Regions from separate parts of the Paenibacillus sp. lzh-N1 genome, predicted to be linked through region 2. Evidence: predicted binding sites of a transcription regulator. Region 2 holds the regulator's gene; the other holds the start of a gene.
The links. Region 2 encodes NrdR, which represses ribonucleotide reductase genes. Its sites were predicted from a motif close to AACACNATATATNGTGTT; they were not measured.
Positions count from the first base shown of each region.

Region 1: nrdI (class Ib ribonucleoside-diphosphate reductase assembly flavoprotein NrdI) is a predicted target of NrdR. The motif match lies at 5,603-5,620, and genes of this name have one in related genera.

Region 1 covers NZ_CP025696.1:5,392,287-5,404,826, forward strand. Annotated here, with positions in the region: gene C0638_RS23820 (beta-mannosidase) at 1-76, opposite strand, end outside; gene C0638_RS23825 (LacI family DNA-binding transcriptional regulator) at 285-1,352, opposite strand; gene C0638_RS23830 (ABC transporter substrate-binding protein) at 1,632-3,323, shown strand; gene C0638_RS23835 (MFS transporter) at 3,387-4,610, opposite strand; gene C0638_RS23840 (GNAT family N-acetyltransferase) at 4,613-5,173, opposite strand; gene C0638_RS23845 (DUF2500 domain-containing protein) at 5,233-5,382, opposite strand; gene nrdI (class Ib ribonucleoside-diphosphate reductase assembly flavoprotein NrdI) at 5,787-6,146, shown strand; gene nrdE (class 1b ribonucleoside-diphosphate reductase subunit alpha) at 6,133-8,217, shown strand; gene nrdF (class 1b ribonucleoside-diphosphate reductase subunit beta) at 8,435-9,400, shown strand; gene C0638_RS23865 (MFS transporter) at 9,576-10,811, opposite strand; gene C0638_RS23870 (MarR family transcriptional regulator) at 10,976-11,449, opposite strand; gene C0638_RS23875 (VOC family protein) at 11,678-12,103, opposite strand; gene C0638_RS23880 (hypothetical protein) at 12,196-12,540, opposite strand, start outside.
Region 2 covers NZ_CP025696.1:5,566,211-5,578,750, forward strand. Annotated here, with positions in the region: gene C0638_RS24710 (alpha/beta hydrolase family protein) at 1-842, shown strand, start outside; gene C0638_RS24715 (GNAT family N-acetyltransferase) at 829-1,155, opposite strand; tRNA gene C0638_RS24720 (tRNA-Lys) at 1,487-1,559, opposite strand; tRNA gene C0638_RS24725 (tRNA-Ala) at 1,571-1,646, opposite strand; gene nrdR (transcriptional regulator NrdR) at 1,777-2,244, opposite strand; gene C0638_RS24735 (alpha/beta-type small acid-soluble spore protein) at 2,350-2,574, shown strand; gene C0638_RS24740 (lytic transglycosylase domain-containing protein) at 2,693-3,256, opposite strand; gene coaE (dephospho-CoA kinase) at 3,253-3,849, opposite strand; gene C0638_RS24750 (MntP/YtaF family protein) at 3,860-4,657, opposite strand; gene mutM (DNA-formamidopyrimidine glycosylase) at 4,770-5,600, opposite strand; gene polA (DNA polymerase I) at 5,672-8,326, opposite strand; gene phoU (phosphate signaling complex protein PhoU) at 8,502-9,161, opposite strand; gene pstB (phosphate ABC transporter ATP-binding protein PstB) at 9,201-9,959, opposite strand; gene C0638_RS24775 (methyl-accepting chemotaxis protein) at 10,087-11,211, opposite strand; gene C0638_RS24780 (response regulator transcription factor) at 11,369-12,100, opposite strand; gene pnpS (two-component system histidine kinase PnpS) at 12,229-12,540, opposite strand, start outside.

The DNA of each region.
Region 1 (12,540 bases), 170 kb from region 2:
GTACTTTCGCACTGAGCCACTCATCACTATGTGCTTCCCTAAACCTCCAGCCATCCAACCCTATCACATTAATCATCGTCGCAAGCCTCCCTATAAGGATGATTGGGAACATCTGGATCACTCATTAACATAACAAAAATAACATTAAGCTAACAAATCAGTCAATTGTTTTTTTGGAACAATCGGTAAAACACAAAATAAAAGTCGCCCTCTACCCCTAAACAGGCTAAAAGCGACTTCCCTCGTCTTCACTGTGGATCAAATTCATCCCACATATCCGGACATCAACTATATTTGATTGTGCTAAAGGGACGATCACGATCATCATTTTCCCGGCTGAGCCGTGGCGCGTGAACTTCCCGTACGAGTAAATCAGCGTGTAGCAATTTTTTTTCCACAGGTGAGTTTGGGTTCATGATGCGCCATAATAATTGGTCTACCGCCCGCATCCCCAACAGTTCCTTATCCACTCTCACCGTGGCATAAATCGGCATTTGATCATTCGTATCGTCAAACCCAGTTACCCCGCATCGCCTCGGCACGTCAATCCCCTTTCCTTTCAGCACTTCCACGACTTGCGAAGCAGTCACATCATTAGCGCAAACAAAAACCTCTGGCAACTCATCCTCGGGCAACTTGTCCATTTCCTCAGCAAGCGCCTGCGCTCCCCCATAAATAAGGGCTTTGTTTTGCCGTAATTCTACTCCGCTCATTTCCAGTGTGGACCGAAAAGCTTCCCAACGTTCATAGAAACTGTGAGCATCGTCAATATGACCCACAAATTGAAAGTGATCATACCCCTTGCATAGCAAATCCTTCATTAATTCATTCATGCATGTGCGATTATCCGTAAACACCGCATCACTTAAAAATGCAGAATCCCAATGATCCACCATGACAACCGGAATACCCATTCGATAAATGTTCAGCAATAACGTAGTTGAAATCGTTCCTACAGTGATAATCCCTTTAATGGCCTCTGGGTTCAGTAAAGAAAACATATCGTCCGTTGAAGGCTCCGTTAGCGTGATCATATCCAATCCCTTGCGGTTCAGACGTTCGGAAATCCCTTCAAATACAGGTCCCCAGTACCTGGACTCCCGATTCTGGTGCCGAATATTCGGAAATAACACCAGCACCGTACCCGACCATTCTCTGGCATCTGTGTCCCGAGGCTCTACCCCAGTCATTTTGGGATGACTGCGAAAATAGCCCATCTGGGCAGCAAGCTTAACCAGCAGCGCCCTTGTCTCTTCACTTACACCGGGTTTGCCTGACAGTGCACGCGAAACAGCAAACTTTGAAACGCCCGCCGCATCCGCAATTTCCTGTAATGTTACTTTTCCACGCATCTCCTCACCCAACCCTATTCGAAATCTTTTTCTACCTTAGTCTTCTAAATATACAGGTATGCCTATAAACTGGTACCATCGTAGCATACTTTGTTTTAGATCATCAAACGATGGATTTGCACAAATCCACACCTTTCATTTAAATATGTTTGCTTAATAAAAAACAAAACACATAACAAATAAACATAAATAACTTGACATAAGGTTCTTTATTTCCTACAATTTACTATTGAAAGCACTTACATTGTGTAAATCATACTTATTAAGGGGGATTTGCAGATGTTCACGAACAGGTCGGTACAACAATGCTCTATCCTGCTCCTGGCTTTGCTGCTGCTTGTTACAACGGGCTGCGCGAATGGCAAAGGCGGTACGGCAGAAAAGGAAGACCCCGATGACACCAGTCCTATTACATTTACGTTCTTTGGCGGTGACTCAAGCTCCAACTGGAACAACATGAAGGACGCTGTCGGGCAGGAAATAACCAAGAAAACGGGTGTTACACTCAATGCCGAACATGCTGTCAACGGTCGAGGCGAGGAAAAGTTTGCTTTAATGGCTGCTAGCGGAGAGTACCCTGATCTCGTGTACCCCAAAGGAGACATTGGCAAGCTGGTCGATGCCGGGGCACTCATTGACTTAACCGACCTGATTGATAAATACGGTCCTAACATTAAGAAAGTGTATGGAGATTATTTTAACCGTATTAAATATAGTAGTGAAGATCCCGCCATTTACACCATTCCGACCAATCTGGGCGTAGATCACATCGCGTTTGATGCACAAGCAGGCTTCGAAATCCAGCATCAGGCCCTTAAGAAGCTCGGATACCCCAAAATTCGCACCGTTCAAGATTTTGAAAAAGCACTTAAAGATTATGTCGCCAAATACCCTACTACTAATGGCCAGCCTACCATTCCCTTATCGCTCGATGCCGAGGACTGGAAAATGCAGATTACTGTGACAAACCCGGCAGTTACGGCTACAGGTGGACCAGACGATGGCGAATATTATATTGATCCTAAAACACACAAAGCCACTCTTCACTACAAACGCCCAGAAGAGCGAGAGTATTTCCGTTGGTTAAACCATATGTACAATGAAGGTCTGTTGGATAAGGATACTTTTGTACAAAAAAGCGATCAGTACAAATCCAAAATCGCCGCAGGTCGTGTCATTGGACTGATTGATCAGGAATGGAACTACCAAGATGCCGAAAATGCGCTCAAGGCAGCAGGTAAGGATGAATACACCTACTCCCACTTTCCAGTCACTTTAAATGAGCAATACGAAGATCATTCCCTCCAGCCCATTGGTTTCGATACTGCGTCCGGGATCGGCATCACAACTTCATGCAAAAACCCGGTGCGAGCGATCAAGTTTCTGGACTTCCTGGCCTCGGACGAAGGACAAATTTTGCGTAATTGGGGAATTGAAGGCCAGCATTACAATGTAGAGAATGGCAAACGAGTCATTCCTGCGGCTGTGCAAGAACGCAAAAACAAAGATAATGCTTCTTTTAGCAGAGAGTCAGGTATCGGTTTGTATTGGATATGGGGACCACATTACGGCGATAGCGTTAAAGACCCTACTGGCAACTATTACACAACCAATTATCCGGAGATGATTACCGAAAATTATAGTCAAGCGGAAAAAGAATCCCTTCAGGCATATAAAGCCCGGACATGGAAAGACTTATTCCCGAACGAAAAGGATTTTCCGGTAAAAGAGTGGGGAGCCGCCTACAACATGCCTGTTCCGACCAATACAAATTACAATGTTATTTATCAAAAGTCGCAGGACATTGTACGCAAACGGATTCCTGAGGCCGTACTCGCCAAGCCAGATCAATTCGATGCCGTGTATGACCGCATGCTCCAAGAGCTGGATCAGGCGGGTGTACCAAAGGCTGAAGAAATCTTCACTAGCCTGATCCAAAATCGTCTGAAGCTATGGTACGGGGAGAAGTAGAGTCTGATTGCTAATGAAGGTGCATAGGGGCTGACAGCTAGAACCTGTTTAGCCCTTTTTGCACTAAACATTCTGCTTAGTTGTTTTTTCTTTCCAGGAACTATTTTTCCTTGACCCCCGACGGACATAAAGCAACAAAAAGATTGGGATCAATGCAATCCCGCCACACAGCATCCAAGATATCTGGATAGGTGTTTGATGTGAAGCAAGATTGGTAAAATTACGGCTTACGATGCCTGTCACGATTAAACCTATGCACATGCCTAGTTGGGAAATGGCAGAATCCAGAGATAGCAGTGTTGAACGATACTCATTAGATATTCTTTTGTTCAGAAATATTTGTTTGGCAACCGGATACATCCCTCGCCCAATTTCATAGATAAAAAAGGTAAGCAGTACAGGATAAAACGTGTTGAAAGCACCCGCTAAAATGAGCCATATCCCAATCATCCCGCAAGCATACATGAGTATATGTACATCACTATAACGGGCGCCTAGCTTTCGAACCAGATAGCTTCCCAAAGTCATACATAGTGAATAACCTGCCTTGATCAATCCCATAATCCAAATCCCTTGTTCAGAAAGACCGACCAGACGTGGCTGTTGAAATGTATTCCCCGCCGAGTTTGAAAAGCTGATAAATAAACCAATGATAAACACAATCCAGATCGACTTATTTTCAAAACCGATACGGACACTTTCCCCGATAATCGTTTTAATGTGAGTAGTTGATGCTTTTCGATGGGTAATATTCTTCTCATCCATATAAAAGCAGCATAGAAATATACATAGGATAATAGATACAATGCTGGCTGCCCAGGGAAGTGAATAGTTAAAAGCTGCGAGGAAGGCCCCCAACAGACCGCAAATAAATCCCGAAATGTACTGTATACTGTTAGAGGTTGTAAAAAGAACTTCCATCGGCTTATCGCTGTTTTCCACAACCCAGGATTCCAACGAGCCTGATTGCAAGCATATTGCCAGACCCCCAAAGACTTGTGCGAACACAAGCAGCCACATGTGATCTACCCAAACGAACAACACACTGTAGACTAGAAAACAACAAAGCCCCAGAACAACAGAAATTTTCCTTCCATACTTGTCTGCAATAGCTCCTGTTGGTATTTCAAACAGAAAAATACTTACAAAGAATACAACCAGCAAGAAATTCGCACTTTGCAGAGAAAGTGCTTTAGCTAATAGAAATAGAATAAGCGTAGTTCCCGTGATTTCACTCATAAAAAATTGCAGAAAGCTGACGGAGTAAAATAGCTTATGTGGCCTCACTTTCAGGATTCCTTTGTTTTCTCTACAGCCTCATACTCACTTCGCAACATTCCCATCTGAATAATGTCATAGTACTGTCCTTCCCTGAATAGCTTTTCCCGTAGCCGCCCTTCCTCCTTGAAGCCACATGCCAGATAGCAACGATATGCACGTTCATTGAACGCATACACCTCCAGTTCCAGCCGATGCAGGTTCAGCGAATGAAACGCAAATTTTTGTATCAGCCGGATTGCTTCCCGCCCATAGCCCTTGCCCAGGTCACCGTCACGCCCGATTACAATCCCAAGGGTGGCATGCCGATTCACCCAGTTGATTTTGAATAAATCGAGTTGTCCAATATAGTCCAATGTGTCTTTATGAGCAATGATAAAGCCCTTGATCTCAGAGTTGCCGTCAATCATCATCTGTACAAACGATTCACTATTAGCCAGTGAATGCGGATAGATAAATACGTCGCTTAAACCATGTGTGATTTCCGGGTCATTGACCCATCTTCGGATATCAGGTATATCCTCCTGACGGTACTCTCTTAAAACAATTCGTGCTCCAATGATATGTGGCATCGTCAGCTTCCTCCCTATATGTATTTGTTCTGGTAATACGCTAACACCTCGCCATCTCTTTACGCTCCCATTAATCTCACAAACTCCAGAAAACGTGTACCTTTATAATGAACCTCCCCGCGATCTCCGATCACAATCATTCCGAAGTCCCTATCCTTCACCTCCAGCTCCTTACGTTCACCCCCTCCATAAAACCACTTTCCATCCACTTCATCCTTTCTACAGTAAAATGTAAATTTTACATTCTATTGCCCATTGACAAATCGTACATCTCCAGCCTCAAAAACTCCAATACTTTTTTAACATACTTACGAAAAAAAAGTTCTTTCGCTCTTTTCCGCACCCTGCTTGGACTTACACCGGATCTAGGTCCTCTGAGCCTCTCTAGACCGATTGACAAAACTATATATAGATATAAAATAGAGAATGTACTCTAAATATAGTGTAAAAAACGTATTTATGCCCGATATCTTGAAGATAAAGGTATGAAAATACATGTAAATATAGAGTCAAAAATCTTAAATGGCGCAGCCAGCAAGGGATTACAGCTATAATGGGTCTCTTGGCAATGCCGTTTTCTTTTTTTCGTTAATTGTTAAGGAGGTTGCACACCATGCTGATTGCTTATGATTCCAAGACCGGCAATGTAAAAAGATTTATAAACAAGCTCAAGCTTCCGGCTGTTCAGATTGAGGAACAAATGACTATAGAAGAACCTTACGTACTCATTACATATACAACCGGGTTTGGACAGATACCTGAGAGGGTATCTTCATTTTTGAAAAAAAATGCACAAAACCTTGTTGGTGTAGCTGCAAGCGGCAACCGTAACTGGGGTGACAAATTTGCCAAAAGTGCGGATTTGATTGCTGACCATTATAATGTCCCCGTGATTAGCAAATTTGAATTATCTGGAACGTTCGGAGATGTAGAGCGTTTTAAACAGGAGGTGAGCCGAGTTGCGGCATATTGAATTGAACAACATGTTGATGAAACGCGATACAGACGGCTTTTTCCAATTGGAAAAGGACCAAGAGGCCGTAGCAGAATTTATGAAGGAAGTTCAAGAACGGAGTTTGAAGTTTGCTGACACAGCTGCTCAAGTGCTGTATATGATTGAGAATGATTATTACGAAAATTTCTATAACAGCTATACGGCTGATGAAATCAACGATATTTTCCATATCACTCATAGCTATAATTTTAAATTTCCTTCTTATATGGCAGCATCCAAGTTTTATACCGATTATGCAATGAAGAGTAATGACCGTAAAGTCTACCTGGAACACTACCCTGACCGGGTGGCTGCTGTCGCCCTGCATTTGGGACGCGGCAACGCCGATACGGCCCGCCTGTTGTCCCGCTCGATGATGGAGCAACGTCTCCAGCCAGCTACACCAACTTTCCTGAACGCTGGCAAAAGCCGCCGTGGGGAATTGGTGTCCTGTTTCCTGCTCGAAATGGACGACTCTTTGAACTCAATCAACTATGTACTGAACACTTGCATGCAATTGTCCAAAATTGGCGGCGGTGTGGCGGTTAACCTGTCGAAGCTGCGGTCACGCGGTGAGGCGATTAAAGGTGTAGAAGGCGCAGCAAAAGGCATTATGCCTGTGCTGAAGCTGATGGAAGATGGTTTCTCCTACGCGGATCAAATGGGTCAACGTAAAGGCTCTGGCGCTGCCTATTACAACATTTTCGGATGGGACGTGCTGGAGTTCCTAGATAGTAAAAAAATTAATGCTGATGAAAGAGTACGTCTCAAGACACTTTCGATCGGATTGCTGGTGCCAAACCGCTTCTACAAGCTGGCTCAAGATAATGAACCTCTGCATGTATTTGCACCTTATAGTGTGTTCAAGGCTTATGGAACGCATTTGGACGACATGGATCTGGATGAAATGTACGACACACTGCTCGCCGACGATCGAGTAAAGAAAAAAGTAGCGATGAGTGCACGTGATATGCTGACGAAAATTGCCATGATTCAGTTGGAGTCTGGCTATCCATATATTATGAATAAGAGTAACGCAAATCATGCGCATGCTCTTAAAAACGTGGGCCAAATCAAAATGTCAAACCTGTGCACGGAAATCTTCCAGCTACAGGAAACTTCTGAGATTGCCGATTATGGACAACAGGATATTATTCGCCGGGATGTAAGCTGTAACCTGGCTTCCCTGAACATTGTAAATGTGATGGAGCACGGCAAAATCCGCGAGTCCGTTCACGAGGGTATGATTGCTCTCACTTCGGTCAGCGATATGACCCAAGTGGCTAATGCACCAGGTGTTGCGAAAGCGAACCGTGAAATGCATTCCGTTGGTCTGGGTGTCATGAATCTGCACGGCTACCTTGCCAAGAACAAGATTGCATATGAAAGCAATGAAGCGAAGGATTTTGTCCGTACCTTCTTCATGACGATGAACTATCATTCCATCGAAAAGAGTATGGAAATCGCAAAAGCAGCCGGACAAAGCTTCTATGGATTTGAGGAATCGGATTATGCGACAGGTGTATATTTTGACCGATATCTGAACACAGATTATCGTCCGACAACGGCACGTGTGCAAGAACTGTTCAAGGATATTTATATTCCGACTCAAGCAGACTGGGACACACTTAAAGCAGACGTCATGAAGAACGGTCTGTATCACGCCTACCGTATGGCGATTGCTCCCACTGCCAGCATTTCGTATATTCAAAATGCAACGTCCAGCGTTATGCCGATTGTCGAACAGATTGAAACTCGTACCTATGCGAATTCAACAACTTACTATCCAATGCCGTATTTGCAAAAGGATAATGTATTCTTTTACAAATCCGCTTATCAAATGGATCAATTCAAAGTGCTTGATCTGATTGCTGAAATCCAGCCTCACGTGGACCAAGGAATTTCGACTGTGCTTCATGTGAACAGTGACGTGACTACGCGTCAGTTAGCACGTTGCTATCTGTACGCCGCACATAAAGGACTTAAATCGTTATACTACACACGTACCAAAAAACTGTCTGTGGAAGAGTGCCTCACTTGCTCCATCTAATGCATACATGGTAACAAGCTATAGAATAAAATGAGATTTTGAATAGATATGAATGCTTGGCATTAGAAGCTGTATCCAGCGCGTGGTTCAGGCCTTTACAGGATTGAACAAGACCCTCGCGGATACAGCTTCCGTATGTCAAGCATACGATGACTCTCCGGTAACCTCTCATGTGTGTTTCCAGGGAATCTCGCAAGCTGAAGGGAGAATGCTAACAATGACAGGTATACAAGCTGTAAACTGGAACCGCTCGGACGATGATTTCACACTGATGTTCTGGAACCAGAATATTATGCAATTTTGGACGGATGATGAAATTCCGCTGTCTGACGATAAAATGTCCTGGGTAACCCTTAGTGATATTGAAAAAGAAGCCTACATGAAGGTGCTGGGTGGCTTGACCCTGCTGGACACCATTCAAGGCGGCGTGGGAATGCCGCAAATTATGGAGCATGTGGACGGACTGCAACGCAAAGCGGTATTAAGCTTTATGGCGATGATGGAGCAAATTCATGCCAAGTCGTACAGTAGCATCTTTACAACCCTGGCTTCCACGGAAGAAATTGACGGTGTATTCCGCTGGGTGGAAGAAAATCCGCATCTCCAAACGAAAGCTGAAACCATTCGTCAGTATTATATGAACATTCACACACCGAAAGACCTGTATCTCGCGATGGCTGCGTCGGTGCTATTAGAAAGCTATTTGTTTTATAGCGGCTTCTTCTACCCTCTCTATCTGGCGGGTCAGGGCAAGCTGACATGCAGCGGGGAAATTATCGATCTGATCCTGCGGGACGAAAGTATACACGGTGTCTACGTAGGTGTACTGGCACAGGAGATTTATGCGGAACTGGACGAGGAAGAACAACGCGATCTCTACCAGACGCTGGTAGGCTTGCTGCGCTACTTGCACAATAACGAAGAACAGTATACCGAGCAAATTTATGCCCCTATTGGACTTGTAGACGATGTTAAAGTCTTCTTGCGCTACAACGCCAACAAGGCCATGATGAACCTGGGCTTTGATCCACTTTTTGAAGAAGAAGAAGTCAATCCCATTGTATTCAACGGCATCAGCACCCACACCAAGCAGCACGATTTCTTTTCTAAAAAAGGAAACGGCTATGTGCGGGCGATGAATGTAGAGCCGCTAACAGATGATGATTTTAACTTTGGCGTATAAGTACACATACGTAAAATGAATTTAGCAAGGCGATACTATAAAGAGCCATCCACATGCGGATGGCTCAGACTGTAAACAAATAGGGTTTCAGAACTTATTCCTAAGTTCTGAAACCCTATTATTTTCTTAAAACTACCTGCTATGCAGGTGGTTACGGAAAGCTTCGAGCGGTAGTTTACATATTTGCATGCGTTCTCTTATATAAAACTGGTATGGCCACCGCTATAAGAATCATACCCATAAAAGCGGGTGCGGCATGACCAAATGATACATAGATTTGACCTCCAATGATAGGTCCAATCATTCTTGCTAAAGCTTGAATAGATTGACTACCTCCTTGAATCCTTCCTTGTTCACTAGAATTGACAGACTTGGAGAGCATTCCATTAAATGAAGGTCCAAAGATCGAATCGCCAAAACCAAATATAAACATTCCAGCGATAATAAGTGGATAGAATGAGAACAAAGCAGATAGCGCAATGAGACCATAGCCTATAATCTCCGAGACCATTCCCAGAATTACTATCTGTTTATCACTAAGTTTTATCAAGAGCTTTGGCATGATGAAACCTTGTGAAATGATATCTTGGAATCCCATAATCGAGAACATAAGTCCGATTAATGTAGGCTTCCAACCGAAGGTATCCATTGTAAATTGTGAAAAAACTGCCTGTAAAGATCCGTTGGGTATCCAGAGTAAGAACGCTGAGACAAGTAGCCTTTTCAAGTTTTTCATGGAAAGTACGTTTGCAAGCTGTGTATATGGATTCAGTTTTACAAAGGTGATCTCTTTCAGTCTATGTTTCTTGTCAAGGCTCTCCGGCATAAAAAAGAATCCATAAACAACATTCAATAAAGTGATTATTGCTCCAAAATACATGGGTACAGAATAACCAAACTTGGCAAGTAATCCGCCTAGGGTTGGGCCAATGACCGTGCCGACACCTACAACCGCACTCACCCATCCAAAGTATTTAGTTCTCTGTTCTGGAGGAATGATATCTGCAAAATATGCGAAGATCGTGCTTATGCTCCCACCTGTTATACCTTCCATGATGCGCCCAGCAAATAGTACCCATACAGCTCCTCCTATACCAAAAACTAAGTACCCGATTACGGAACCCAAAAGGCATATTAAGAGCAATGGACGACGACCATATTTGTCGCTCAAAGCTCCAAGTACGGGAGCCGCAAAAAACACGCAAAATGCATAAACAGAGGTCAGCAGCGTAACAACTAAGGCTTGTTCTTCTGGACTGCTTGTATAAGGCTGCACTAAGAATGGGACGACAGGTGTTATGATACTGAAGCCTATTCCGCAAAGAAACACAGAGATAAGGCCGAATATTAAAGCGTGTTTATCTACGGTTTGTTCTGTGGTCTGTTGATTATGTGATCTAAATTTGAACACTTCAATTCTCCCCTCAAAAGTTGCGATTTTCCTTCCCGGGAAACAAAATTATCGTATCATATTTTTCCTTCCCAGGAAATAAAAAAAAAAAAAAAACAATAAAAAAAGCAGTCCGTTCTCAATAGAGCCCGGCTGCCTGTGGTTTGATTTTCATTATTCAAATTTTATTTCGACTTAATATCGTTACCCTTTTTCTTTATTTCTGCATCCAAATGCCTGCTATACTTATCTATGAAGCTAAGCATACTGTCAAATTGCTCATCAGTTACCTGCTCAAATACGGCTTTATCCCGCTCTTGAAACTCTTTGTGCAGTTCCTCATGGATTTTATAGATTACTTTCCCTTGCTCAGTAAGCCTAAAATAGATTTCTTTTTTGTTATCCGGCTTCTGGTAGCTTTCGATAAGGCCTTTTTTTATGAGCTTCTTAGTTATTTTACTTATGGCACCGCTAGTCATATAAAGGGACTCCGCAAGTGTTGTCACGTTGGAATCTACATTTTTTTCAATATATTCCATGCAATGTACTTCAGAAGACTTATAACCTTTAAGACTGTCTTCCATCTTATCCTTATTGAGCCAAACCATCTTGTTATATAAGTCCCTGAAACCCATTATGACCTGTTCTTCTTTGTTCATGGACTGTCCTCCCACCCGTTGGTGCATTAACAACATAATATAATATATTTTTATTTCCATTTCAACAATAATAAAAATAATTATTTTAGGAATTAAGCTATACGTGAAAAAAGAGATCCAAACACTCCCCATACCTTTATGTATGTATATTTATTTTTCAGACGAAGGACATGCACGCAAAAAAACGGCCAGATCGCTATAGTAGCGGATCGGGCCGTTTTCTATTTACTACGATCGAGCTTCTGTGAACATTTGAAAGGTGACACCAAACTTGTCTGTTACATTCCCATAAGCTGGACTAAAATGAGTTTCCTGCAAAGGCATTCCCACCTGTCCTCCTTGCTGTAAAGCATCAAACATTTTTTTAGCTTGCTCCACACTATCGGTTGTAATACAGATACTCACTTGATTCCCGCTGCTAAACGGTGAGCCGGGAAAGGTATCAGAAAACATGAGCTCTGTCTCACCTACTTTAAGGGTAGCATGTCCCACACGTTCCTTGACCTCTGCGGGAATGGGAAAATCGGGGTTTTCCGGCATTTCCCCAAAGGTTTGAATAAAAAGCAGTTGGGCATCCAATGCCTCTTCATAAAATTCGATTGCTTCTCGTGCATTTCCATCCAGCGTGATGTAAGGAATCAAACGTTTGGACATCTTCAACACAGCTCCTTTAATTCGAGGTGATTAACCCAGCCATTTCTCCTGTATTATATACAAAACTTGTCAAGAAAAACAAATCTGCATTCTTAGCTTTCATGCACCTGAATGCCAAGCTGTTTTAGCTCCTTTACCACTTCCGTAACGTTACGCTGTGGATGAAGCGCAGAGATCATCTGGGCAGTGATCGGAACGCCGTTGAAAATCTGGCTTACCACCCCTAGAGAAATCGGCAGCTCATAGTAACTTTCAGCCCAATCCTGATATTCCTCCGGTGTAACTATAATTTTCCCCAGCAAAAAGGATGAGCCATCGTCATATCCCTCAGGAAAGTTCGTGTTGCCCATACGCCACTCCTTATCTCCCGCTTCCCTCCACATACAAAAGGTAACGTCCTCTTTCTCTAGCGCTTCATCTTCCAAAAGCTCCATCAT
Region 2 (12,540 bases):
ACTCGGGAAAGATTGGACTGGTTGTTTTTGTCCATGGAGATGGTCCAATCAATGACACCTATGATGATGGATACAAACCACTGTGGGAAAGGTTCGCTTCTAAGGGCTATGCTTCCTTATCCCTGAATAAGCCCGGTATTAACGGCGCTCCAGGCAATTGGCTGGAGCAGAGCATGGAGGACCGGGCACAGGAGATTCGATATGCAGTTGACTGGGCCAAAACCTTACCGATGATTGATAAGCACAAAATCGGCCTATGGGGAGCCAGTCAAGCTGGCTGGGTCATTCCGAAAATCGTTAAAGAGGAGCATGATATTGCATTCAGCATCCTTGTATCGCCGGCCGTGAATTGGATTACACAAGGGCAATTTAACACCAGGAAAGAGTTGGAACAAGAAGGAGCTAGCCCGCAGCAAATTAAAAAGAGACTGGACTACGACCAAAAGATTCTACAACTACTGAAAAAACATGCTTCCTATGAAAAGTACCTAAGCATGGCCGATCCTGAGAATATAATTCCCAAAGAAAGATGGAGCTTTATAGGCAAAAATTTTCGTTCTGATTCTACGGAAGAATTAAGCTACTTAAAATCCCCAGTACTCTTGGTTCTGGCTGGAAAAGATATGAACGTAGATGTAAAAGACACCGAGCGAGTATATCGCCAAAAGATATCTCCAGAGCTGCTGTCTGTCATTCATTTGCCTGAAGTTGACCATTCCATGATGAATGAACAAATCGCACATTCCAAGCCCCTAACCTTCTTAACAGCCATATTTGCCCCGAGACAATTGGTGAATAGTGAGTACCTGAAGATTCTTGCCGATTATGTCAGTCAGCATTAAACAATGATATTCTTTTTTTCCATATTTCTTTGGAATAGGCTAATGAAAACCCCATCGAAAAGATTCTTTCTACACCTTTGTCCTTGACTCTTTTTATGGCTTCATAAATAACGGCTTTTCCAAGCCCCATTTTTCTATACTTCGGTATCGTACCTACAGGCTCCAGTATTCCTATTTTATTTAGCTCGTCGTACCAGAGAGTAGTGAAAGAAGCAACTTCATTCGCATCCGAAATTCTAAACCCGTTTGGTAATTCCAGCTTTACATCATGCGGTACATTCATATAGGACGTCGTTTCTTTCCCATCCTGCAAGATGTACCCTCTTTTTTTCAAAAGCTCCTTCAGTTGCTCTCCATCCTCGTTTACGATTATATCTAAAGTAGCTACATTCTCACCATGTAAAGCTATTTCAATTCAGCATAATCTATTAATTCATTTAGAAATTCATTTGAAGGAACTCAACTCATTTGTAAAATATGAACTGCGTTGAAACAACGATCAAAGTTACACTCACAAACAATGGGTTGCTATTTATAATCAAACTCGATAAGCGCTCATTCAACCCTTACCTGTCCTTGGTTAGGCTGGGAACAGATCTATGAACAACAAAAAAAACGGCATTTCTGCCGTTTTTTCTAAAGAATGGACTCTCAGGGACTCGAACCCTGGACCAATTGATTAAGAGTCAACTGCTCTACCAACTGAGCTAAGAGTCCATATAAAATTATGGTGGAGCCTAGGGGGATCGAACCCCTGACCTCATCGCTGCCAGCGATGCGCTCTCCCAGCTGAGCTAAGGCCCCGTCACATGTAAATGAATTAACGTTTCAAGCGACTTCTATATCATATAAAATATTCGACCCTGTGTCAATACTTTTATAAAAAAAATATAATCCTCTTCCCACCACGGCCCTAAAAAGATACAGTCAGCGATCAGTCGCTGTCTGTATCTTTGGATAACAGTGTTTTCAGTTCCTTCATAAACATATTGATGTCTTTGAACTGCCGATAGACGGAGGCAAAGCGTACGTAGGCGACTTCATCCACCGGATAGAGCTGTTCCATGACTAGCTCACCAATCTGCTGGCTATCCACCTCTGTGGCTGCTGTGTTGCGTATAGCGTTCTCCACCTGAGATACGATCAGATCAAGTTGCTCGACTGATACTGGACGCTTTTCACAGGCTCGAATGAGACCGCGCAGCATTTTATCACGGCTAAACTCTTCACGGCTGCCATCTTTTTTGATGACCATCAGTGGGGTCTCTTCTACCATTTCAAAGGTGGTAAAACGCCTGGCACACTGTTCGCATTCGCGACGGCGGCGGATGGACTTATTATCATTCGCTGGTCGCGAATCCAACACTTTCGTGCCATTGTAGGCACAATATGGGCACTTCATAATCTCATCACTTCCTTTTTCCAATAAATTCCCGAAGCTTTTTAGTAATAATTTTGTCGAAACGGATCATAATATGTTTACCACGTCGCGAGGAGGTGAACAACAATGGCACAAGGAAACAATGGCAACTCCAACAACCTGGTAGTCAGCAGATCCTCCGGTGCTCTGGAGCAAATGAAATATGAAATCGCTCAAGAGCTGGGGATCAGCATTCCTCAAGATGGATACCAAGGCAACATGACTTCCTATGAGAACGGTTCGATCGGGGGCTACATCACAAAACGCCTCGTAACGATCGCCGAACAACAATTGGCAGGTCAATACCAATAATCTCGGTAATAATCAAGAAGTAATACGAAAAAGTGTAGGGATAGGCTGCTAAAAACAGCCTGTCCTGCGCTTTTTTCATTTTAAAGCGAAAAGGCTCATATTGTCATTAACCTGTCACTTAAAACTCATTATAAATTTTTGTATATTGCCTGTAATAGTAGATGACTCGCTGTACATAATGCCGTGTCTCACCAAAAGGGATTTGCTTAATGGACTCTTCTTTGCCATCCCACACCCCTTGATCCAGCCACTCCTTAACTTTACCTGGACCAGCATTGTATGCCGCTACGATGACCACAGGATTATCCTGAAACTTCATAGACAGGTTATGCAGATACCAGGTTCCCAGCTCAATGTTGGTGCCGGGCTCGTGCTTTACACTGTCCAGCGGGACCTTCTGAATCTGGGCACTGTCCATAATCCAATTGGCGGTATTCGGCATAATCTGCATAAGCCCCAGTGCACCCTTGTGTGACTGCTTGCTGGTTTTAAAGTTTGTTTCCACACGGATAATAGACGCCACCAAAAATGGGTCCACTTCATACGTCTGTGAATATTGCCGAATTTCATCCTTATATTGAATCGGGTAAAACCAGGACATCCAATTGGAGTTGAGGAACAGAATCAGGACAAATCCGACAAACAAAATGAGCAGGACTCTTTTCTTACGTAAAATGTTCATGCAAGTCCCTTTCGCTGCCAAAACTGATCAATTTGCCGCTTCGTCTCAGTCTGTGTTCCGCTATTATCAATAACAATATCAGCCAAACTTTTTTTCTGCTCGATATCCATTTGTGCGGACAGGCGAAGCTCGGCTTGCTCTTCTGTCAGACCGTCTCTAAGCATCAAACGTCGGAGCTGAATATCACGTGGTACATATACAACCATAATTTCCTCGTACAGGCTCTCCAGCCCAGACTCATACATTAACGGGATATCTGCCAAAACAAGCTTGTCCGGCTGCTCCCGTTCATAAGCTTCCATGCGCAGACGCATTTCCTCACGAATAGCAGGATGCGTAATATCGTTAAGTGCCTGTCGCTGAACAGGGTCTCCGAATACAATCTCTCCCAGTCTTTTGCGGTGCAGGGTTCCGTCACTGTTCACTATAGCTTGTCCAAAATGCTGTATGACCGCCGCCAGCACCGGATGCCCCGGAAGCATGACTTCCCGGGCAATGGCATCTGCGTCGATCAGCAGCGCACCCTTGGCGACCAAAAGAGCCGACACGGTGCTTTTTCCGGTAGCGATCCCTCCGGTTAATCCGATATTCATGCTCTTCACCTCATAACAGCTTCAATATGCCCATCATAATGAGTAATAATGCCGGCAATACACCGAGCGCCTTCATAAATCGAAATGCTGACAGGAAGAACCCTGCCCTCATACCAGCGATCAAAAATATACCACTGAATAACGTAATAGCCAGCGCAGTAGACAGGGGCTGAAAACCAAGCATGGCTGCACCTAATCCCGCTCCAAACGCATCGACCGATAATGCAATACCTAGCCAAACCGCTTCGGTAGCAGATATACTGCCGGAACGATCCATATCCGCAGCAGATGGGCTTCGAAGAATCCGAATAACAAGCCCCCATTTGCGGAACTCCAGCGAAAATAACGTTCGCTCCTCTTGCTGTAGCTCCAAAGAGGTTTCTCTCGGTAGGCCTTTTCCTGAGCTGCTTAGAGACTTTGTATTGGCATCCTCTGCACTTTTTTTCTCCGCAAGTGCTGATATATTCCCTGGATCAACCTGTTCCGTAAGGCAAAGATTCCCCGGGACTTCCGCTGCTTCCTCCGTCAAATCTTCCTTGCGGTGCAGAGCCTGAATCAAAGAGTAGCATCCGATACAGATCAAAATGACAGCACCGAAAACCGTCGTATATACAGGGGACAGGACACGAGATAGTAATGCGCCGAGCTGCATGGATATGCCGATCACTAAACCTGAACATACTGAGATGATGGCAATCGACAACAGTGGAATTTTCATTTTGCGCAGACCATATGTAACACCGACTCCGAAACTGTCCAAACTTAGCGCAAATGCCAGTAACAGCAGGGCTCCCCAATGATTAGCCACTCCAAATTCCCTCCCATTGCGAAGGCTGGGCCTTACAGCAACCTACTTCCTTCGCAGTATTGGTACTTGGAACAATATATGAGAGGGATGGGCTTGGGGTGACTGTGCCTGTTTAGCGCAAAGGCTGGCAGACCGGGCAATGATGTGTGCCACGTCCGGCTACGACGGATTTTTCGATCAATGTACCACAGTTCATGCAAGGCTTCGCGTTACGTCCATAAATTTGCAACTGATGCTGGAAATCGCCCGTTTTGCCCTGTCCGTTGACGAATGATTTGATGGACGAGCCACCAACCTGAATCGACGCGCCCAGCGTGGAGACAATAGCTTCATGCAGTATGCGAAATTGACTATCCGTTAAGCTTTTGGCTGGCTGTGCCGGATGAATCCCTGCCTTAAATAACGATTCATCTACATAAATATTCCCGATGCCTACTACATATGACTGGTTTAACAGCGCTGCCTTGATCGAAGTCGAACGAGTTCCAACAGCGGCACGCAGCATTTCAGGTGTAAAAGCCTCGTCCATCGGTTCCAAACCGAGTTTGTTTAGCGGCTTTTCCAGCAAATCCTGTCCTGCCGGAAATAAGTGCATCGTGCCGAACTGGCGCACATCCTGATAACGCAGCTCCGTACCATCTTTAAAATGAAAGATGACATGGGTATGCTTTTCCACAGGATCATCTTGTAAATACAATCCATAGCGTCCTTCCATTCGAAGATGGGAGACAAGCACCAGCCCGTCCAGCAAAATCCGAAGAAACTTACCGCGTCTCTCCACTCCTGTAATCCGGTGGCCGGCCAATTCCATCGCAAATGCGTGGATATCATCGGGACGTTGGATAATACGCGGCAAATTTACGGTTACATGATCTATATGTTTATCAACGATAAGCTCGTTTAATGTTCGTTTAATGGTTTCTACTTCCGGTAATTCCGGCATGATGTCTTCACCTCACCCTATATTATAACGGAAGCAACGTCAAATTGGGACTATCTGCTCATTGAAATATCTTACTTGGCCTCATACCAATTGCTGCCATAGCTGACTTCCGCTTTAAGCGGTACAGCCAATTTTAATGCAGCTTCCATGGTAGCCGGGACAAGCTCTTTCATCGCCTCCATTTCCTCAGGCGGAACCTCGAATACAAGCTCATCATGTACTTGTAGCAGCATGCGGCTGCGAAGATTGCGTTCACGCAGCGCTGCGTCCATCTGCACCATCGCCAGCTTGATAATATCGGCTGCGGTACCTTGAATCGGCGTATTCATCGCTGTACGCTCAGCGAACGAACGCTGGTTGAAATTGCTGGCGTTAATCTCAGGCAAATATCGTCTGCGTTCCAGTAGCGTTTTTACGTATCCATCCCTCTTCGCATCCTTCACAATATCATCCATGTAACGGCGAACACCTTGGAACACGTCAAAATACTGGTCGATAAAGCGAGCCGCTTCCTTCCGGGTAATATTCAAATTTTGCGACAGACCATAGTCGCTAATCCCGTAAACGATCCCAAAGTTGACCGCCTTTGCGGAACGACGCATATCGGAATCTACAGCTTCTGCTGGTACACCGAACACATCGGATGCGGTCTTGGTATGGATGTCCATATCGTGGACAAAAGCCTCTTTCAAACGCTCATCATCCGAAATATCAGCCAGCACCCGCAGCTCGATTTGTGAATAGTCTGCCGCCAAAATCGACCAGCCCGGCTCCGAGGGAACAAATACTTTGCGGATTTTGCGTCCTTCTTCGAGACGGATCGGGATATTCTGCAAATTCGGAAATTGACTGCTCAAGCGTCCGGTTGCCGCAACCGTCTGCCGGAAATACGTATGCACTTTACCTGTCTTCTCCGAAATTTCTTTAAGCAATCCTTCGACATACGTCGATTGGAGTTTGGCAATGGTGCGATATTGCAAAATATTTTGCACAATATCATGATATGGAGCAAGCTTTTCCAGTACCTCTGCATCGGTCGAGTACCCGGTTTTTGTCTTTTTAATAACTGGCAGACCCAGTTTATCAAACAAAATCTCACCCAACTGCTTGGGCGAATTAAGATTGAACTCTACCCCTGCAATGCTGTAGATCTCACCCACCAACGTTGCAATCTGGGCTTCAAATTCTTTACCCAAAGCGCGCAGTTCCTCTACATTCACCAAAATCCCCTGCTTCTCCATATCCGCCAGAATGCGTGATAACGGCATCTCCAGCTCATGGAACAGCTTGTGCATTTCCGTCTTTTCCAGTTCCGCCTGCTGCACGGGTACCAATGCTTCGATCACCGCTGCCTTACGTGCCACATGATCGGATAGTACATCCACGTCAGGAACTTTATATTTAGCTCCTTTACCAAACACTTCGTCATCTGGACGAATCGATGACAAGCCATACTTGGCTGCCAGTCCACTCAACGTCTGATTCGCGTCTGTCGGGTCTAGCAAGTATCCGGCCAGTTGCACATCAAATTCGGCTCCGGCAAACTCAATTCCATGCCAGTGTAAAGCCAAGTCTGTACGGTGCAAATCATGACCGCGTTTTTTGCGTTCAGGATCGGCAAGCCATTCGCGAATAGGGGTAGCTGCATCACTTTGTAGAACATTCAGTGTCATAAAGAACTGCCGCCCCGTTGCGGCAAATATTAAGCCTACAATTTCAGCATGATGCGGATTATCACCATGCGTCTCCACATGCAGCACATCTATGTTATTCAGCACTTCTACCAATTCGCTGATACGCTCTTCATCCAGCACAGTCACGTCTGCCGCGGCTTCCTCTACGCCAACTTCAGCACTGCCAACCTCGCCCGATAAGGATAAACGCTCCAGCAGGGACTTGAACTCCAGTTTCGCCAGAGCTGGTCCAGCCGTCTCTGCCTGTAGCCCGCTGAAAACTACATCTTCCAGCTGTTTGTCCAACGTTACATCCCGATAAATAGTCGCCAATTCCTTGCTCATTCGTGCATCGTCAGCATGTGTCTCCACGCGTTCTTTCATTTTGCCCTTCAGCTCATCCGTGTGCGCCAGCACCTCTTCGACTGAACCATATTGATGCAGCAGCTTGAGCGCTGTTTTCTCACCCACGCCCGGAATGCCAGGAATATTATCCGACGTATCGCCCATCAGACCCTTAAGGTCTATGATTTGCAGCGGCTTCAAGCCGTAACGTTCCTGAATCTGCTCAGGTCCGTACGTTTCCACCTCGGTAACCCCTTTGCGGGTTAAGCCGACCGTGACATGGTCTGAAGCCAATTGAAGCATGTCCTTGTCGCCAGTCACAACCAGCACATTGAAACCCGCTTCGTCCGCTGTTCTGGACAGGGTGCCTATAATATCGTCTGCCTCATAGCCATCCAGTTCAAATTGGGCAATGCCAAAGGCGGTCAATAGCTCTTTCAGCAGCGGAAATTGCTGGGACAGCTCCGGCGGCGTTTTCTCCCTTCCACCTTTGTAATCCTCGTACCCTTTATGGCGAAACGTAATTTTACCAGCATCAAAGGCAACCAAGATATGTGTTGGTTTGTGCTCCTCCAAAAGCCGCAATAACATTGTCGTAAATCCATACACCGCGTTCGTCTGCTGTCCGCTTGAATTCGTCAATGGCGGCATAGCAAAAAACGCCCGGTATATGATACTGTTACCATCTATAAGCATGAGTTTATCCATTTCGCACCTCACAAGTTCATCAATGCATTCGTAACGTTCTTACGTTTTACTCATTCCTCTTCCTATCTTAACATACAAGACTCTTTTTCAGAAAAAAACGGCTGTTTCCTAGCCAAATTTGCCTTTTGCTCAAAGACAAGTCTGGGTTGGAAACAACCGCTATATACCAATCGCTCTACTGGTTCAAATCTGGTCTCTCCCCTGTCACGAGATATACAGTGCTTTCACCGATATTCGTGGCATGGTCACCAATACGTTCAATGTACCGTCCTACAAGCAATTGCAACATGGCCTGTGAAGCCTCTGCTGGCTTTTCTACCATAAAAGCGTATAGATCGCTGATCATGTGGCTGTACAAGGAATCTACCCGATCATCCTCTTTAGCCATTTTGTAGGCCAGATCTGTATTTTCATCCAAATAGGATTTGATCGCATTGTCGATCATTTCTTTAACAATGGAAGCCATGTGTGGGATATCTACCAACGGCTTCATCGCCTGTTGCCCTTCCAAGCGAAGTGTGACCTTGGCAATATCAAGTGCCAAATCGCCCATACGTTCCAAATCACTGGAAATTTTAAATGCAACAATGATCCGGCGTAAATCCTTCGCTACCGGCTGCTGGGTAATTATGAGCTTGGAGCCCATATCCAGAATATTTTCTTCCATTGTATTGAGGGATGCATCATTTTTGACTACCTGCTGGGCCATTTCTGTATTTTTGGTCTGCAAACATTCAATAGCCTGATCGAGCGCCTTCGAAACGTGTGCACCCATTTCGCGCAGTACGGCTCTCAGTTCTTCTAATCCTTCATCAAAACCTTTTCTACGTATCATTTCGAAGTCACCCCTTCTCGCATAATCATCAATTTGGCTTTAGCCAAAACGCCCGGAAATATAATCTTCCGTACGTGAATCCTGTGGCGTGGAAAACATCGTCTCAGTATCCGCTGCCTCCACTACAACCCCATTCAAAAAGAACGCAGTTCGACCAGACACACGCGCTGCCTGATGCATGTTATGCGTCACCATGACGATAGTATACGTGTCTCTTAATTCTTGAACCAGTTCTTCAATTTTCATCGTCGAGATCGGATCCAGCGCAGATGTAGCCTCGTCCATGAGTAAAATATCTGGCTGTACAGCAAGCGCCCGGGCAATGCATAGCCGTTGTTGTTGTCCACCGGACAAGCTCAGAGCAGAACGCTTCAGAAAATTTTTAACCTCTTCCCAAAGTGCTGCCTGCCGCAGACTTTGCTCCACCAGTTCATCTAACTTGTCCTTTTGCCGAATTCCATGCAAACGCGGGCCATAGGCCACGTTATCATAAATGGATTTGGGAAACGGGTTAGGCTGTTGAAAAACCATTCCCACCTGTTTACGCAGCATTTCTACTTCCATGGTATCGCCGTATATATCCTGACCTGCGATGCTCACGGTGCCTTCAATACGTGTTCCCGGTATCATGTCATTCATCCGGTTCAGCGTACGTAGCAAGGTTGATTTGCCGCAGCCGGATGGGCCGATGAAGGCTGTTACCGTTTTTTCAGGAATATCCAGGTTTATATGTTTCAACGCGTGGAATTTTTCATAATACAAATTCAGCTTATCAATCCGGATTACGGAATCATTCATGGATTTATGATCTCCTTCGTGTTGCAGTTATGGTCCTCAAGCATTGCACCTGATTTGCACAATATGAAGATTATATAAGCTGTGTGTAAATTCAGTGTGGTGGATTTGTTAACGGTATGTAAAATGATCAAGAACTCAGCATGAGTTCAAGCTCCTGTGCAATTCCGGCTGCATTCAAGGCCGCTTCTTCTGCGGAACGGGACATTTCGCTGTTTTTAGCCTCTATTTCATCGACTGCCTGCAATAATTTGGCAAACGTTTGGGTTCCGGCAGATATAAATTTAGACCCTGTATGAATCTGCTGCATACTCGTATCCGTCAGTTCAGCGGTATCACGCAGCATTTGCTCGATATGAGTGAGTAAGCCTGTAATCTGTACAGAAAAAGCTTTGGTCTGGAGTGACATATTTCGAACCTCTTGAGACACAATCTGAAAACCACGCCCGTGTTCACCAGCATGAGCCGCTTCAATGGACGCATTGATCGCCAGCAATCCGCTGTGATCTGCCAGTGCACGAATGGATGAAGCCATGCCCGCAATATCATTGAGCGATTGGGTTAACGCCGTCATCTGCTCATGCTGGCGCTTCATTTGCTCCGTCACTGCATGATAAGAAAGCAGAACATCCTCCAGTTCCACTTTGCCACGGCGGGATAATTCACTCATTGAGCGGGTTAGCTGCACACTGTCATCGGCCTCTTTCGCTGCATCCAGAACAGTCATCCGAATACGCTGGACTCCGTCATAGCTATGTCGAATCACATCGCCCCGGTCTTCGTCTGCTTCTCTTTGCATTCGCTGAACGACAGACAGGATATCACGAATTGTGAGTACACCGAGTAATCTTGTCCCTTCCTTTATTAGTAAACAATCGTAAAAACACTGATCTTCACGCATCATCGCCTGTTCTACAATTTCTGCTGCTGGACTTTTCAGATCCACAATTAATGTATTGGGATCGGCAAATATAGAAGCCGGTTTGTCATAGAACAATGCCGCAGCAAACCTGCCCGTAAAATGACGATTGTACGCATCTCTCATGATGATGCCCAAAGGAAGATCATTTTTATCCACGACGATGACACAGGGAATATCTTCCTGTGTTTTCATGAGTGCTAACAGTTCTTTGCAAGACATATCCGTGCCAATGATCGGAACCTCCCGGCATGGCACATAGGTAGTAATCGGCTTGAACGTTTCACGTTCAATCACGGCAGTGGAACTCGTCTGGGTCTTTGGTTCCGTTATCATCGTTCTGAAGTCCCCTTTTTTTAACTACTTGAAGTGACGGGAACATCATATCGGTCATTTGTTGATTTTAACGGCTATTTTTGTTAACTAAATGTAAAATCACAAAATGGACATAAAAGTCACTGCTACTGCCTGGAAAGAGAAAAACGCTCCTCATTTATAACAAATGAGAAGCGCTTCTTTTTTTATTTACAACCAGCTTGTACCCCACTCCACGGATTGAATCAATATGAACCGAGTCGGGATCAAGCTCCAGCTTTTTACGTAAGGAACTGACGTGTACATCCACTGTCCGTTGACCGCCGATGTAGTCAAAGCCCCACACGGCATTCATTAGATCATCCCGAGTCAGGACCACACCCGGCTTGCGGGACAAATAGAGGAGCACCTCAAATTCCTTCGGTCTTAAGCTGATGGACTGACCTCCAAGAATGACTTCATATTTCTCAGGGTAGATCTCCAGCTCGCCCAGTTGAATTTTGGAGCCATCCTTCTGTTCAGACAACACTCCTTCATCCCCTCCGGATGTTCTTCGCAGTACAGCCGTTACGCGGGCCAGTAGCTCAGAAACGCCAAAAGGCTTTGTGATGTAGTCATCAGCACCCGACTTCAGTCCTTGGACCACCTCAGCCTCCCCGTTTTTAGCGGTTAGAATAATGATAGGTGTTGTCAGCCCCTGATGGCGAAGTCTGCTGAGAATATCCAGTCCATTCATCCCCGGCAGCATCAAATCCAGCAGGATCAAATCGTAGGATTCTCTGGAGGCTCTTTCAAACCCAGCACTGCCATGATCCTCCGTGTCCACTTCGAAACCTTCTTGTATCAAATTGTAGGATAGCAATCTGGCAAGCGTTGGTTCATCCTCAATAACCAGCAAACGTTGTCCCATTAATAACTTCATCTCCTGTTTACCTGTTAAAGGCGCATTGGTCAAAATCCTGAAATCTTTTCCATACTCATGCGACACCCGTTTATTTTATCACGGCATTGTTAACACAATGTAAAAAATATTATAGTTCATTCTTCCTGTTGCAATAACGGTAATTCAACGGTAAACGTGGTACCCAAACCAAGCTCGCTTTCCACTGAGAGTGTACCATGATGTAGATCGACCAAGTGCTTGACGATGGACAATCCCAGTCCCGTTCCGCCCGAGTTGCGCGAGCGTCCTTTGTCCACCCGGTAAAAGCGCTCAAAGATACGTGGCAGGTCCTTCTTCGGTATCCCAATACCCGTATCACTGACTGTAAATACGACCTTTTCCGTGTCATTGTCCCGTTGTAACGTTATAACCTTGATCTTTACCTTGCCGCCATCAAGGGTATAGTT